Geobacter metallireducens GS-15: one gene and its partner. The protein of the gene in region 1 interacts with the protein of each later gene in a pairwise test. Links are inferred from orthologs where the notes say so. Each region holds a gene or a part of one and is shown on either strand. Other genes may lie near its edges.

What was found.
Region 2: the proteins of hfq (region 1) and rho interact in binary tests that used the Escherichia coli proteins (3 or more experiments, as listed by UniProt). The link is inferred for Geobacter metallireducens GS-15 from one-to-one orthologs.

What each region holds. Positions count from the first base shown.
Region 1 is NC_007517.1:2,296,879-2,304,574, forward strand. Bases 5,016-7,696 are described here. They hold hfq (RNA chaperone Hfq), read right to left. Parts: upstream 6,628-7,696; coding sequence 6,403-6,627; downstream 5,016-6,402. Other genes in these bases: GMET_RS10340 (DUF512 domain-containing protein), read right to left, coding at 5,016-5,242; GMET_RS10345 (AI-2E family transporter), read right to left, coding at 5,242-6,348; miaA (tRNA (adenosine(37)-N6)-dimethylallyltransferase MiaA), read right to left, coding at 6,639-7,568; mutL (DNA mismatch repair endonuclease MutL), read right to left, coding at 7,580-7,696. Outside these bases: GMET_RS10320 (hypothetical protein), read right to left, coding at 75-1,130; GMET_RS10325 (ThiF family adenylyltransferase), read right to left, coding at 1,133-2,005; GMET_RS10330 (DUF4124 domain-containing protein), read right to left, coding at 2,126-2,659; GMET_RS10335 (cytochrome c3 family protein), read left to right, coding at 2,821-3,843; more of GMET_RS10340, read right to left, coding at 3,941-5,015. UniProt on the Escherichia coli protein: RNA chaperone that binds small regulatory RNA (sRNAs) and mRNAs to facilitate mRNA translational regulation in response to envelope stress, environmental stress and changes in metabolite concentrations.
Region 2 is NC_007517.1:420,303-428,236, forward strand. The notes cover bases 1-2,919. They hold rho (transcription termination factor Rho), read left to right. Parts: upstream 1-795; coding sequence 796-2,043; downstream 2,044-2,919. Other genes in these bases: GMET_RS01870 (proton-conducting transporter membrane subunit), read right to left, coding at 1-269; rpmE (50S ribosomal protein L31), read left to right, coding at 2,167-2,367; thyX (FAD-dependent thymidylate synthase), read left to right, coding at 2,476-2,919. Outside these bases: more of thyX, read left to right, coding at 2,920-3,171; GMET_RS01890 (DUF1385 domain-containing protein), read left to right, coding at 3,168-4,118; prfA (peptide chain release factor 1), read left to right, coding at 4,161-5,228; prmC (peptide chain release factor N(5)-glutamine methyltransferase), read left to right, coding at 5,255-6,109; murA (UDP-N-acetylglucosamine 1-carboxyvinyltransferase), read left to right, coding at 6,176-7,429; hisG (ATP phosphoribosyltransferase), read left to right, coding at 7,493-7,934. UniProt on the Escherichia coli protein: Facilitates transcription termination by a mechanism that involves Rho binding to the nascent RNA, activation of Rho's RNA-dependent ATPase activity, and release of the mRNA from the DNA template.

The DNA of each region.
Region 1 (7,696 bases):
TACTGGAATACGCAGTGAACGGGCGCTCGGAGGCCCTTTTTCGGGAATGTTACAAGAAAATTTTCAGCAACTGATCAAGGAGCATCAATAACCTTATCTATGGGATACCGCATCGAGTACACACTCGGCGGTCCACACCTGCCAACTCTGAACATTATGAACAGAGAACCGTCCTCAACTCCGAAACGGTTCGCGAGCGTGCCATAGGCTTTCTTTATTAGTTCTCCGTGCTGAGAAGAAATATTTTCTGTCTCACCATCGAGCACACGCCGCATGAGAAGCGTTATCCCTGTCATCAGCTGAAAGCTTAGACCGAGCTTCGTCGCTTCGAGCCACACTCGCTCGATGAGCCGGCCCGCAGCGATACAATCCTTATCCCCTTTGCCCGGAACCGAAACAACCCCGATTGCGGCGGCAGAAAGGGCAAGCTTTCGAGCGGATCCAGCTATTATTCGGGGCACGCCGAAATTCTTCAGAAAGTCCACCAGCGGCCAGCTCTTTAGCAGCGGGAAAGCAAGGGAGTCCGGTGGCGCCAGCTCCAAGGTCTTGATATCGAGTCCGTCACCTCGTTCACGGGCTTCAGCGTCACTCCATCGCACATGTTCAAAAAGAAATGCGTGGAGATGCTCGTTTTCAAAAACAAGACGGTCATTAAGGGCATTAACTTCGGCAACTTCAGCCTTGTCTTGGACGCTCCCCGTTAGCGCGACCTTACCTCCAGGTACACGCTCGGCAACAGACAGAAGAGTTTGGCTTTCGGCGGCAGAGAGAGCCCCCCCATTGTAACGCTTACGATTCGTGCAGCGTTTGGGGATGTACGGGTAGAGGGAGTCATCGAAAGAGGGCCCTTCTGTCATCCGAACTGCTGCGACAAGGTTCGGAACATGGCTGTCGGGGAAAAGGGATATGTCCGGAGCATAACCGAATGCTGGTGCAGCAATGGAAAGATTCTCAAGCAGGGCGCCGTGCGCCACGTAGGATGCCCTTTGATGGAGGTTGAAGAGTGACGTATCCTGGTCGGGTATATTGAATATGCGTATCACGTCACCCTCCATGACGAAACGCCATGGCTGGCAGTTTTCACCCGACGGTGCCCGGACAGCGGCCTCCAGTATTTCTCGATACTTCATGACTAATCCTCCGACTTCATGAGCAGGTTTTCCATGATGAGGCGACGCTTTTTCTTCTGGGATGGACTCTTCGCCCCCAATGCTATTTTCCCCATTTTCACCTTATTAAGAAGCATGTCGAATTGAAGATAACAGGGGATGGGGCGAAGCTCTCCCTTACCGGTCAGGATCTTCACGATTTCGGTCGCCACAAGTGAAGCGGCCAGGGTGCATGCTGGAGATACCGCCGGTCCGGTACGCCGCTTGAAGCTCACCCGGCTGGCATCCATGTAGGAAAGATGATAGGGATTCGGAGTCAAGCCGGCGGCAAAAGCTGCAATTTTCTCCAGCGGAGGCGTCTGATCATCAATGCCGAAGTAGTCGTCGAAACTCATCCCTTCAGGGTCAAAAACCTGCAACGTGGCGCCGAAACCGAGGGGAGCAGCAGTCAGCGCATAGATGCCTTTTGCACGGCAACTGTTGAAGATGAGGCGACGCATATCTATCTCAAAAAAGTCTATGCTATCCACATAGACATCGACGCCATCAAGGAATGCATTAATGTTGTCTTCCGTAACACCCTCTTCCATGACGCGAACTTCGGCATTCGGGTTGATATCCTTCACCATCTCCGCCAGCACCTGCGCCTTATTGCGGTTAAGGGTGCTGTGGAATGCCCCAAATTGCCTGCTTATGTTTACCACGTCGAACGAATCATGGTCGGCTATAGTGAAACAGCCAACGCCAAGCCGAGCCAGAGTAAGTACATGAATACCCCCTACCCCACCCGCGCCAGCCACCGCAACTCGTGAGGCCAGTAGCCGTTTTTGTTCCTCAACAGTAAGAAGACCTATGTTCCGCGCAAACTCATTTCTTATGAGGCTATCACTGTCCATTTATAAACCTCCGTCGTGGGAAATAATTCATAAAACAACAAAACATTTGCCGGCCCTGCTTGTAGCAGCAACCATCAAATCGAAAAAATATCACACAGTTATCATGCCATCAAGACACATTCACTTCCGCCACTCAAACGGCACCCCTGCCCTGCTTGCCTCGTTATCAAGGGCGGAAAGTTGTGCTTCCAACTCCTTGATGCGTGCTTCATCCCGCTCGATCTTGTCCATTTGCTCATTGTAGGCCGCTCTATCCTGGGGACGCTGATAAATGGTTCGCTTGCGGTGGAGTTGGTTGAGGGCCTCCCGTTTCTTGGGTAGTCCGTCCTGAAGTGCCTTCAGTTCAGCACGAAGGGTTGCAAAGCGTGAACGCCACTCTTGCTCGGAAAGACTGTCCGTGGGTTTCTTATCAGATTTGTTTACAGGGGGCTTTGATTGCCGTTGCGGGCGGGACTCTGGCTCGCTCTCCGGTGAGGGCGCCGGGTTTGTCATCGATGGACTCTTCCGGACACGCTTCCGGTACTTGGATGGTATCAAATCGGGGTTATCGGTGAAATTTACAACCCCCTTATCGTCGACCCATCGATAGGTATCAGCCCGAGCAGCACCACTGAACCCCATCACCACTGCCAAAGCGAAGATAAGTTGTTTCATCGGTCTTGCCACCTACGCATAAATGCCTCCACGTACTATAGAATCAGTCCCAATGCCGCATGGCAACTGGTATTTTGCGTTGACGACCATGCACCTCAAGTGTATAGTACAGCGTTTATAAACAGTCTATCAGTCGAACTTCACTATATGAGGGACACATCATGAATCTTCGCTCAATCTCGATCGCCTGTATGCTCTTCCTTGCCTGTATATTGCCGGCAACGGCCAAGGAAACCAAAGAGATAACCTTCAAGCTCAGGAACGCGGAACCTGTCGTTTTCAGCCACGACTATCACCTTGCCAAGTATAACAATAACTGCCGTATTTGTCATAACACCCTTTTCAATCTTAAGAATCGTAAACGTTACACAATGCTCGAGATGGAAAAAGGTAAGTCATGCGGCGCCTGCCACACCGGCATCAAGGCCTTCAGCGTTGCCGATGACGCTGAATGCGTTCGCTGCCACAAAGGCAAGCCCCGCCCAGTAGTCTTCAAGATGAAGGGGGCCACTGATGCGGTCTTCAAGCACGAGCTTCACGTCCCCAAGCTCGGCGGCAAATGCCGCACCTGCCATAGCAACAAGAATATTGTCGGTGCCCGGAAGGTTACCATGGCCCAGATGGAGAAGGGGAAATCCTGCGGCGCCTGCCATGACAGCAAGAAGGCATTTACGGTGTCCGGCAACTGCGGCAAATGCCACCAGGGAATGGCGCCGCCGAAAACCGTGGCGTTCAAAATCAAGGGAGTTGCCGACGCCGCCTTCAGCCACGACTTCCATCTCGGCATGTACAAGTGTGCCGATTGCCACACGAAACTCTTTGCATACCGGGCCGGCGCCAAACATAACACCATGGCCGACATGGAAAAAGGTAAATCCTGCGGCGCCTGCCATAACGGCAAGGATGCCTTTGCCTCCACTGGTGACTGCGGTAAGTGCCACCCGGGCCTCAAGCCGGCCAAGCTTACCTGGAAGACAAGCCTCGGTGAAGCCTTCTTCGACCATGGATTCCATCTGGGGATGTTCAAATGCGCCGATTGCCACACCAAGATCTTCAAATACAAGAAGGGCGCTTCCTCTGCCACCATGGCTCAGATGGAAGCGGGCGCTTCCTGCGGCACATGCCACAACGGCAAGGACGCCTTCTCGGTGAAGGACGACTGCGTCAAGTGTCACAACATGTAATACCAAGGTAAATGTATGCATAACAGAAACGGCGGAGTCTCCCTAAGACTCCGCCGTTTCTGTTTGTGGCACCACTGAACAAATAAGCGGCAACGATCTACATGGACCGCACCCGCCTCAAGGCATCCACTACCCCTTGAGGTGTTGCCTCAACAACCAACACCCTGGTTCCGAGAGATTTTCCCAAGCCATCCACCGACAGGTCATCCAGAAAAATGCCCTCCCCTTCCTTGAGCATCACATCGGGAACCAGGACCGCATCACCAAGATCCCTTCCCGACAACTCTTCGACGATATCGCTGCCGGCAACGAGGCCGGTCACCGTAACCGATTCCCCAAAGAGTCGGTTATGGACCGCCACGGGCTTGAAAGTGGCCCCCGTCCTGACCGAAAGCCTTTCGAGAAAGGCTGCCAGATAGCGATAGGGGGATTCGCCGGTTACGACGGTGACCGTAACCGGCTTCCCCTTCCGGGCCTTCTTGAGGACACGCTCTGACTCGTCGAGAAAGAGCGGAATCATGCCAACACCGTTCTCGATTTGAGGTAAGTCGCCATAGGTTTCAAGGGGTGGAAACGGGAGCCCGGCCTTGATGTAGAACTCATCGGCGATAAAGAGAAACGGCGCTCCCAACTCGCGCTCCAGACGCTCCGCCGCAGGCTGCCAGTTTTGAACGAAAGTCTCGGCATAGCTGGCCGTGACCGGTTCCAGCGCGGGCAGCCCCCGTCGGTGCTTCGTGAGGCCGATCGGGACAATGGCAAGGGATTCAACCCAAGGGTGAAGTCCGGCCAGATCCCGGACCGTCTTCTCAAGTTCGACGCCGTCGTTCAGGCCGGGACAGAGGACGATCTGGCTATGCATGACAATACGGGCAGCAGCCAGTTCCCGCATAAGGTCAAGGATCGGCAGGATTTCCGAGCGCCCCAGGAGCCGTTCCCTCAGAGCGGGGTTCGTGGCGTGGACCGAAATATAGAGGGGAGAGAGGCGCTGGGCGACGATCCGGTCCAGGTCGCCACGCCTGATATTGGACAGGGTCACGTAGTTGCCGTAGAGGAAGGAGAGGCGGTAGTCCTCATCCTTCACGTATAGGGGGCGCCGAAGCCCCTTGGGAAGCTGGTGGACAAAACAGAAGACGCACTTGTTCCCGCACTGGGCCGGAACGGGTGGAGCAAAGACGAGGCCCAGAGGCTCATCGCCGTCTCGCTCGATCTCCGCCTCCCAGTGATCTCCGGAGGGTTTCACAATTTCCAGAGCGAGCTCCTCGTCATGGGCATAGAACGAAAAATCGATAATATCGCGGAGATCCTGGCCGTTTATGGCCACAAGACGGTCACCCGCCTCTATTTCCAGCTCTTCAGCAATGCTCCCCGGCTGAACATAGTCGATAAGAAGTCCTTCCATCAGGTCCCCCGGTAGAATGGAGTGGTGAGATACCAGCCTGTGAGGTGGCGGAGAAAAACCTTCAGAACGGCGGCCACGGGAACCGCCAGGAGCATGCCAAAAATGCCGAACCACTGCCCACCGATGAAAAGAGCGATGATTGCAACCACTGGATGCAGCCCCACCCTGTTGCCGACGATGGCAGGGGTGATGAGCGCCCCTTCGATGGCCTGCACGATCACAAACCAGCCCAGACAGAGGAGCGGATGGAGCAGGTCGTGGAATTTGAGAAAAGCCATGATCATGGACACCACAATACCGAAGATGGTCCCCACATAGGGGATGATGAAAAGGATGCCGGAGAGGGTCCCAATGGCGATTGCCAGGTCTATGCCGATCAGGGAAAGGCCGATACTGTAAAGGACCGCCAGAATGACGCAGACCGAGAGCTGTCCTCGCACAAAGGCGGAAAGGACACCATCGATTTCGTCGCCAAGACCGGTTACCGTCTCCCGGGAACGCTCGGGCACCAGTTTCAGAGCCCCCTCCTTGAAATGAGGCAGATCGGCCAGGAAGTAGTAAAGGTAAACCGGCGTGATGAAATAGCCGACCACGGTCAGGATGAATCCCAGGGTCGACGAGAAGGCCTTTTTCACGAAATCATAGGCCCCACGGGCAATATCGAAGGAGATGCCGCGCAATTCATTCAGCATCCGGTCCACCTGCCGGTAGAGCTTATCCGGGGTTTCAATCTGGAGATAAACCTTCACCTTCTCGGGGATAAGGCCGTAAAAACGGTTTGCGTAATCAGGGAGGTTGATCTGCACCGCCGCCAGCTCATTCTGGATGGAACCGGCAAAGAAGGCGAACGCCCCCGCAAAGCCGACAACAATCCCGGTCATGACCAGCAGGATTACCACGACCCGCGGGACCCGCTTCCCCTCCAGCCATGACACGACCGGATTGAGCACATAGGCGAGGATCAGGGCGAGGAGCACCGGAAGGAAGATGGAACTGAGCGACCAGGCAAAGAAAAGCCCTGCCAGGACGAGCACCCCGACAATGATGAATGGAGAGTATTCTTTGAGATAGGTGGTCACGGAAAAATAACTGCCGGCAAGACGCAACCGGCCCTCCCCCGGCGATGGGGAAAGGGCCGGATACGCCCCGGTGGAAGGGGGTTACTGGTGAAGTTTAAAGGTGCCGTCAACGGAGGTGATGGACGAAATGGCGTGCTTGTAAATCAGCATGTCGCCCTGGATCTCCATGAGAACCGAGAAATTGTCGAATGACTTGATGTACCCTTCGAGTTTTTCTCCCGACATGAGCCGAACAGCAACCTTGATCCGCTCTTTCCGCGACTGGTTGAGGTATTGATCCTGGATGTTGAACGGTGCTTTTGCCATATGCCGCTCCTTTAATGATAAAATCCCATGACAGTACTCAAGATACTATCAAACTTCCCCGGATATTCAACCCAGATAATTTCCGAATCCCGGCGAAACCACGTCATCTGGCGTTTTGCATACTGCCGCGTGTTCTGTTTGATGAGCCGCATGGCCTCATCGAGGGAGAATTCACCGGCAAGATGAGCGCAGATTTCCCGGTAGCCGATGGAGCCCATGGCCTTGAGGGTTGCGGGATACCCTGCTGACAGGAGTCCCCTCACCTCCTCAACAAGCCCCTCGGCGATCATCCGGTCCACCCGTTCCTCCACCCGCCGGTAGAGAAGCTCCCGCTCGACGGTAATGCCGAGCTTGAGGCAGCGGTAGGGCTCGTCGGCAAAGCGGTGCGCTTCCTGAAAGGCCGACAGGGGACGCCCCGTCAGGAGAAAGACCTCCAGTGCCCGCACGATCCGGACGCCGTCATTGGGGTGAAGCCGGGCTGCAGCAACGGGATCGACCGCGGCGAGGCGCCGGTGCAGGGACTCCAAGCCTTCGCCGTGGGCCTGATCTTCCAGTTCGCGGCGGATATTGTCGTCCCCGCCGGGAGAAGCCACGAGCCCCTGGGTCAGGATCCTGATGTAGAGACCGGTGCCCCCTACCAGAATGACCCGCTTTCCCCGACGCTCAATATCTGCAATCGCCCGGGATGCGTGCTCGCGGAAGTCGGCGGCGGTAAAATTCACCTTGGGATCGACAATGTCGTAGAGGTGGTGGGGAACCCGCCGGCGCTCCTCTTGGGAAGGCTTTGCGGTGCCTATGTCCATGCCCCGATAGACCTGCATGGAATCGGCGTTGACGATCTCGCCGCCGATCCGCTCGGCAAGCTCCAGGGCCAGCGCCGACTTTCCCGATGCCGTGGGTCCCTGGACGATGACGAGCCTGGTCTTTTCTTCTTCCTTCACGCCATGACTCCTTACCGTTTGAACATCCGCTCCACCTCGGCAAGGGTGAGCCGCTGCAGGACGGGGCGGCCGTGGGGGCAGTTGGTGGAGTAGTCGGTGGCGTCCATCTGGGCAAACAGGGCCTCGAT
Region 2 (7,934 bases), 1.9 Mb from region 1 along the record:
GCGGAGAGCGGGTCGATGCCGGCCTCAAGGGGGCCGAAGGGAAGCGAGCTTACGAGGGTGTAGGAGACGGTCCGTTCAGTAAAGAGCGTTGCCAGGGCACCGATGATTCCCAGGATGGAGCCGAGAACGACGGTGAGAGAGGCGCATTTCTGCCCCCAGTCCAGCTTCTTGGGGAGAAAAAGGCCCGGAATGCCCGACGCGCCGATCAGGAGCGCGCCGGCTATGACCAGGCTGACAGGATTGTCAGGCCCTGCCGTTGATGCTTCCATGGATGGTCTCCGGGAGAGGCAGAAGCGCTGTGTGTGGTCGCAGCACTCGCGGTGTGACGCCATTTTACTGGTGCGTACCTTTGCGGACTATACGTCCTTAGGGAAAATGCGTCAATAGTCAAGTGGAGTCTGCCGCTGACAATGGTGGCGCGCAATGGCGGGTGAGACAAGGTTTTGCTTAACGGGTTTCGTTGAGATGGATTTGCGATAATTCCTGTTGACAAGAGGGGAGGAATCGGATTACTTATAGATCTGTACGACCTCATATTTGTCCATTGGAAATACCCCCGGCGTTCTTTCATTCCTTTACAAATCAGGCGCTCCACTCAAAACCATAATCAACGTGCGTCGCTACGCCTATTCGGAAAAGTTACGACATTCGATTACATAAGAGCACAGATTCCACGTATCCACAAACAGGTGCGTTTCCCGCTTTCGTTACGTTCAGTTATCCGATGAATGACCCCGACAATGAGCCCGCCATCATTCAGCAACTATCCCGTTGCGCCCGTCCACAGGAGAACCGATGAATCTTCAGGAGCTTAAAGGCAAAAAAATCAATGAGCTTGCGGCAATCGCCAAGGGCCTCAACATCGAGGGTGCCTCAAGCCTGCGCAAGCAGGATCTGATTTTTGCCATCCTCAACGCCCAGACCGAGAAAAACGGTATGATCTTCGGCGAGGGGGTCCTGGAATGTCTTCCCGACGGCTTCGGCTTTCTCCGGGCGCCGGACTACAACTATCTGCCGGGGCCTGACGATATCTATGTTTCTCCTTCTCAGATTCGCCGGTTCAACCTCCATACCGGCGACACCGTTTCCGGCCAGATCCGCCCCCCCAAGGAGGGGGAGCGCTACTTTGCCCTCCTCAAGGTGGAGACGGTCAACTTCGAGCCACCCGAGGTGGCCCGGGATAAGATCCTCTTCGATAACCTCACTCCCCTTTATCCCGACGAAAAGCTGAAGCTGGAGACCGCGCCGGATAATATGCCGATGCGGGTCCTGGAGCTCGTCTCTCCTATCGGCAAGGGGCAACGGGGCCTCATTGTGGCGCCGCCCCGCACCGGCAAGACGATGCTCATCCAGAACATCGCCAACTCCATTGCGGAGAACCATCCCGAGGTCTACCTGATCGTCCTTCTCATCGACGAGCGCCCCGAAGAGGTTACCGACATGCAGCGCTCGGTCCGGGGGGAGGTGGTTTCCTCCACCTTCGACGAGCCCGCCACCCGCCACGTGCAGGTAGCCGAGATGGTCATCGAGAAGGCGAAGCGCCTCGTGGAGCACAAGCGGGACGTGGTGATTCTCCTCGACTCCATCACCCGCCTCGCCCGGGCCTATAACACGGTGCTCCCCCCCTCCGGCAAGATCCTCACCGGCGGCGTGGACGCCAACGCTCTCCAGAAGCCGAAGCGCTTCTTCGGCGCGGCCCGCAATATCGAGGAGGGAGGTTCCCTCACCATCATTGCCTCGGCCCTAGTGGACACCGGGAGCAAGATGGATGAAGTCATCTTTGAGGAGTTCAAGGGGACCGGCAACATGGAAGTCCACCTGGACCGCAAGCTCGTGGAGAAGCGGACCTTTCCGGCTATTGACATCAACAAATCGGGGACCCGCAAGGAGGAGCTTCTTGTGGAAAAGGGCTCCCTCAACCGCACCTGGATTCTCCGCAAGGTCCTCCATCCCATGAACGTGGTGGACAGCATGGAGTTCCTCCTGGAGAAGCTTTCCGAGACCAAGAGCAACCAGGAATTTCTCGATTCCATGAGCAGGTAGGCGTCCCGTCTCCCTCTGCGGGGTGGCGGAAAAAAGTCTTGAAAAAAAATAGCCCGTTTGTTAACGTTTTAACTTTCCGACAGATCACATGGCACCGGGGCAAAGGCCCCCAAGGAGGACGATATGAAAGAAGGGATTCATCCCAAGTACAACGAGGTTACCGTGAAGTGCGCCTGCGGCAACAGCTTCCAGACCCGTTCCACCAGAACCGAGATCTCCACCGAAATCTGCTCTGCCTGCCATCCGTTCTTCACCGGCAAGCAGAAGCTCGTGGACACCGCCGGCCGCGTCGAGCGCTTCCGGAAAAAGTACGGCATGCAGTAACAGGCCCCCGGCCTTGCGGATTTGAGCGGAAGGGGATTTTGTCCATGGCGAAATCCCCTTATCTGTTTCTTGAAGCGCTGTATCCAAATCGCCTCGTGAAGGGACTTCATGAAGGTTACCCTACTCCAGCACACCCCTGATCCCGAAATGGCCGTTGCCCTCGCCGCGCGGCTCTGCTACTCCCCCATCGGCATTGATGAGCTGAAGGAGCGTCTGTCGCGTTCCGACATTTCCGCGTTTCTCGACAAGATCATGTCGCTGGGGCACCAGTCGGTGCTGGAGCATGCCTCCTTCACCTTCGGCATCGAGGGGATATCGCGGGCCACGAGCCATCAGCTCGTCCGGCATCGGATCGCCTCCTACTCCCAGCAGTCCCAGCGCTACGTGACCCATACGGAGCAATTCTCTGCCGTGATTCCCCCCTCCATCGCGGGGCGTCCCGATCTTGCTGCCCGCTTCAGATCGCAGCTGAAGGCGCTCCACGATACCTATGCCGAACTCTTCGAGGCCGGCATCCCGGCCGAGGACGCCCGCTACATCCTCCCCAACGCCGCGGAGACGAAGATCATCATGACCATGAACGCCCGGGAACTTCTCCACTTCTTCGGCCTGCGCTGCTGCGAGCGGGCCCAGTGGGAGATCCGGGCCATGGCCGTGGAGATGCTGCGGCTTGTGAAGGGGGTTGCCCCCACCATCTTCCGGGATGCCGGACCCGGCTGCGTTGCCGGCCCCTGTCCGGAAGGGACCATGACCTGCGGTAAGATCGTCGAGGTCAGGAAGAGATTCAAGGAGATGTACGTATGACGAGGTGGTTCCGGTTGCTGCTGGTGCAGTTGCTCATCCTTGCGGAGCGGATCAATGTAGGTGGGCAGGCTGTTCTCGAAGGGGTCATGATGCGAGCGCCCCGTTCCATGGCCATCGCGGTCCGGCGCCCTTCGGGCGAGATAGCCGTCAAGCGGGAGGAGGTCCCCCCACTCTCGGAGCGCTTTCCCATTGTGAAGCTCCCGATCCTCCGGGGAGCGGTTGCCCTCTTTTCCTCTCTCATTATAGGACTCAAGGCACTCAACTTTTCCGCCAACGAGGCGCTGGCCGAAGAGGAAGAGAAGGAGGAACTCTCCTCCTGGGCCATGGGTGGGACCATGGCCGTTGCCCTCGGGTTCGGCGTCCTCCTCTTTTTTGTCCTTCCCCTTTACCTTACCAAACTCCTCGTCCCGGTTATCGGCCAGTCCAACATCATGTTCAACCTGGTGGACGGCATCATCCGCGTGGCGGTTTTTCTCCTCTATATCGTATCCATTTCCCGCATGAAGGACATTCAGCGGGTTTTTGAGTACCACGGCGCCGAGCACAAAACCATCTTTGCCTTCGAAGCAGGAGAGGAGCTTTCGGCCGCCACGGTCCAGAAGTACAGCCGCCTCCATCCCCGTTGCGGCACGAGCTTTCTCCTCATTGTCATGCTGGTGAGTATCGTCATCTTCTCGCTCATTCCCAAGCTCTGGCCCTTCTGGATGAAGGCCGGGGCCCGGGTGGCGCTCCTGCCGGTCATCGCCGGGGTTTCCTACGAGTTCCTCAAGTGGAGCGCCAAGAACGACCGACACCCCCTGGTGCGGCTCATCATCGCCCCCGGCCTGGCGCTCCAGCGGCTCACCACCCGGGAGCCCGACGACAGCCAGGTGGAGGTGGCGATTCGCTCCATGACCGAGGCCCTGGAAGAGAATGGCGGCTACAAGGACGACCGGCTGGTGGTGTGATGTCCCGCCGGCCCTGATTTTCGTTTCTGAAGGATTGCGTTGATGTTCGACAAGATAGAAGAACTTGAAATCCGGTACCAGGAGCTGGAATCGCTCCTGGCCGTCCCGACGGTGATCGCCAATCAGCCCGAGTTCCGTAAACTCTCCCGGGAGCACAACGACCTGACGGGCTTGGTCGAGGCCTATCGCCGCTACAAGAAGGTCCTTGCCGAGATCGAGGGGAACCGGGAACTTCTGGCCGATCCGGAGATGAAGGAGATGGCCGAGGCTGAGCTGGAGGATCTGGAGCGGCAACAAGAGGAACTGGAGGGGGAGATCAAGCTGCTCCTTTTGCCGAAGGATCCCAATGACGACCGCAACGTCATCCTGGAGATCCGCGCCGGCACCGGCGGCGACGAGTCCGCCCTCTTTGCCGGTGACCTCTTCCGGATGTACTCCCGCTTTGCCGAGCGCAACCGTTGGAAGGTGGAGGTCATGTCCGCCTCCGAGTCGGAACGGGGGGGCTTCAAGGAGGTCGTGGCCCTTATTGAAGGGCAGGCGGTCTTTGCCAAGCTCAAGTACGAGTCGGGGACCCATCGGGTACAGCGGGTGCCGGAGACCGAGGCCCAGGGACGGATCCACACCAGTGCCTGCACCGTTGCGGTCCTCCCCGAGGCCGAGGATATCGAGATTGACATCAACCCGGTGGACCTCAAGATCGACGTCTACCGGGCCTCAGGGGCAGGCGGCCAGCACGTCAACAAGACCGAGTCGGCGGTCCGGATCACCCACCTTCCCACCGGCATCGTGGTGGAGTGCCAGGACGAACGGAGCCAGATCAAGAACCGGTCCAAGGCCATGAAGGTCCTCAAATCCAGGATTCTGGACGGCCTCCAGCAGGAGCAGAACGCCCGCATCGCCGCCGACCGCAAGCAGCAGGTGGGAAGCGGTGACCGGAGCGAGCGGATCCGCACCTACAACTTCCCCCAGGGGCGCATGACCGACCACCGGATCGGCCTCACCCTCTACCGTCTCGATGCCCTCATGGAGGGGGACATTGCCGAGGTGGTGGATTCGCTTCGGGCCCATTACCAGATGGAGGCCCTCAAGGCCCAGGCCGAAGCAGCCTGATCCGCACGGACGGCGGAGGCGGCACAATGACTGAAAAGCCTGAGACCTGGACTATTCGCAGGGTTCTTGACTGGACCAAAGGATACCTGGCGGAGAAAGGCGTTGAGAACGCCCGTCTGGAGACAGAGTGGCTTCTTTCCGCGGCTCTGGGTCTCGACCGGGTGGGACTCTATGTTAACTTCGACAAGCCCTTGAACGCCGAAGAACTGTCGGCGGTCCGGGGACTCGTGGCGCGACGGGCCAAGCGGGAACCACTCCAGTACGTCCTCGGTACCCAGGAGTTCTGCGGCCTCGACTTCGCCGTGACGCCGGCGGTGCTCATCCCCCGGCACGACACCGAGGTGCTCGTGGAGGAGGCGCTCCGCCGTGCCCCCCACGCCGCCACGGTCCTCGACATCGGCGTCGGGAGCGGCTGCATCGCCGTGGCTCTGGCAAAGAACCTTCCCGATGCCCAGGTGTGGGGGGTGGAGCAGTCCGCCGGAGCCATCACCCTGGCCCGGCAAAACGTTGAGCGCCACGGCGTCCGGGTGATCCTTTGCGCAGGGTCCCTCTTCGAGCCCTTCGCAGACCAGCGGTTCGACCTGATCGTCTCCAATCCCCCCTACATCCCCACTGCCGACCTGGATACGCTCCAGCCGGAGGTGCGGGAGTACGAGCCCCGCGCGGCTCTTGACGGTGGCGCCGACGGTCTCGATTTCTACCGGATCATCGTCCCGGCCGCTTTGGAGCATTTGAACGCGGGCGGGTGGCTCATGGTCGAACTGGGTATCGGCCAGGCAGAGGCGGTGCTCGGGATGTTTAAGCAGGCCGGTTTCACCGGCTGCTTTACGGCCAAGGATCTCAACGGCATCGACCGGGTGGTCGGCGGACGGATTCCGTAGTGGCGTGATTCATCACGTCCCGGGTGCAACGAATTGCACCCCCACATCAATTTCAGAGGCATTCCATTGGACAAGCTGATAATCAAAGGGGGAAAGAAACTGACCGGTGACGTATCGGTCAGCGGCTCCAAGAACGCGGCCCTCCCCGTCTTCATTTCCACCATCCTCGCCCCCGGACTCAACGAAATCCGCAATGTCCCGTTCCTGCGCGATATCAACACCACCATCAAGGTCCTGGAATCCCTGGGCGCCGTGGTGGAGGGAAACGGCAACATCGTCAAAATCGACACGACCCACGTGAACGACGTGGAGGCCACCTACGATCTGGTAAAGACCATGCGGGCCTCGGTCCTGGTCCTGGGGCCGCTTTTGGCGCGCCACGGCCGAGCACGGGTCTCCCTCCCCGGCGGCTGCGCCATCGGTGCCCGCCCCATCAACCTCCACCTTAAGGGGCTCGCGGCCCTGGGTGCCGACATCCGGCTGGAGCACGGCTACGTGGAGGCCAAGGCGAAAAAGCTGAAAGGGGCGAGGATCAACTTCGACATCGCCACCGTGGGGGGTACCGAGCAGCTTATGATGGCGGCTGCCCTGGCCAAGGGTGAGACGATTCTGGAGAACGCTGCCCGGGAGCCGGAGATCATCGACCTGGCCGACATCCTGAACAGGATGGGGGCCAGGATCGACGGGGCCGGCACCGACACCATCCGGATCATCGGGGTGAAGGAGCTGGCGCCGGTCGTCCACGACGTCATGCCCGACCGGATCGAGGCCGGCACCTTCATGGTGGCGGCGGCCATTACCGGCGGCGACATCAAGATTCACAACATGAAGCTGGAGCACCTGGACGCCCTCGTCTTCAAGCTCCAGGATGCCGGCGTGGAGATCATCAACCGTGACAACGTGGTGCGGGTCAAGGGTCCCCGGCGCCCCAGGGCCATCAACATCAAGACCCGTCCCTATCCCGGCTTCCCCACCGACATGCAGGCCCAGTTCATGGCCCTCATGTGCGTGGCCGACGGGGCGAGCGTCATCAGCGAGAACATCTTCGAGAACCGCTTCATGCACGTTTCGGAGTTGCTGCGCTTCGGGGCCGACATAACCATTGAGGGGAACACCGCCACCGTGAAGGGGGTGAAGAAGCTCTCCGGCGCGCCGGTCATGGCCACGGATCTGCGGGCCTCGGCCTCGCTGATCCTGGCCGGGCTTGCTGCCGACAACACCACGGAGATCTCCCGTATCTACCACCTGGACCGGGGGTATGATTCCATCGAGAAGAAGCTGGCCGGCCTCGGGGCCGACATCAAACGTGTAAAGGAGTGAGCCGGCGGCGGGAGCGGGTGCCATTGTTGGTCCCCGGTCCCTGGTCCCCGGTCCCTTAGTTTTATGAGCGACTTTCTTACCATCGCCATCCCCAAGGGGCGGATTCTCGAAGAGTCCGTTGCCCTGTTCGGCAAGATCGGAATCCACTGCGACGAGCTTCTCTCCAACACCCGCAAGCTCATCTTCGAGAACCGCGAGCAGCGGATGCGGTACATGATTGTCCGGGCCACTGACGTCCCCACCTACGTGGAGTATGGTTGCGCCGATCTCGGTATCGTGGGGAAGGACACCCTCATGGAGCAGGAGAAGGACCTCTACGAGCCCCTGGACCTCAAGTTCGGTTACTGCCGGATGATGGTGGCGGAGCCAGCGGGGCTTGCCAGGGACGACGACCCCTCCAGTTGGAGCAACATCCGGATCGCCACCAAGTACCCCAACGTGACCGAGAAGTACTTCGCCAAAAAGGGGGTGCAGGTGGAGATCATCAAGCTCTACGGCTCCATCG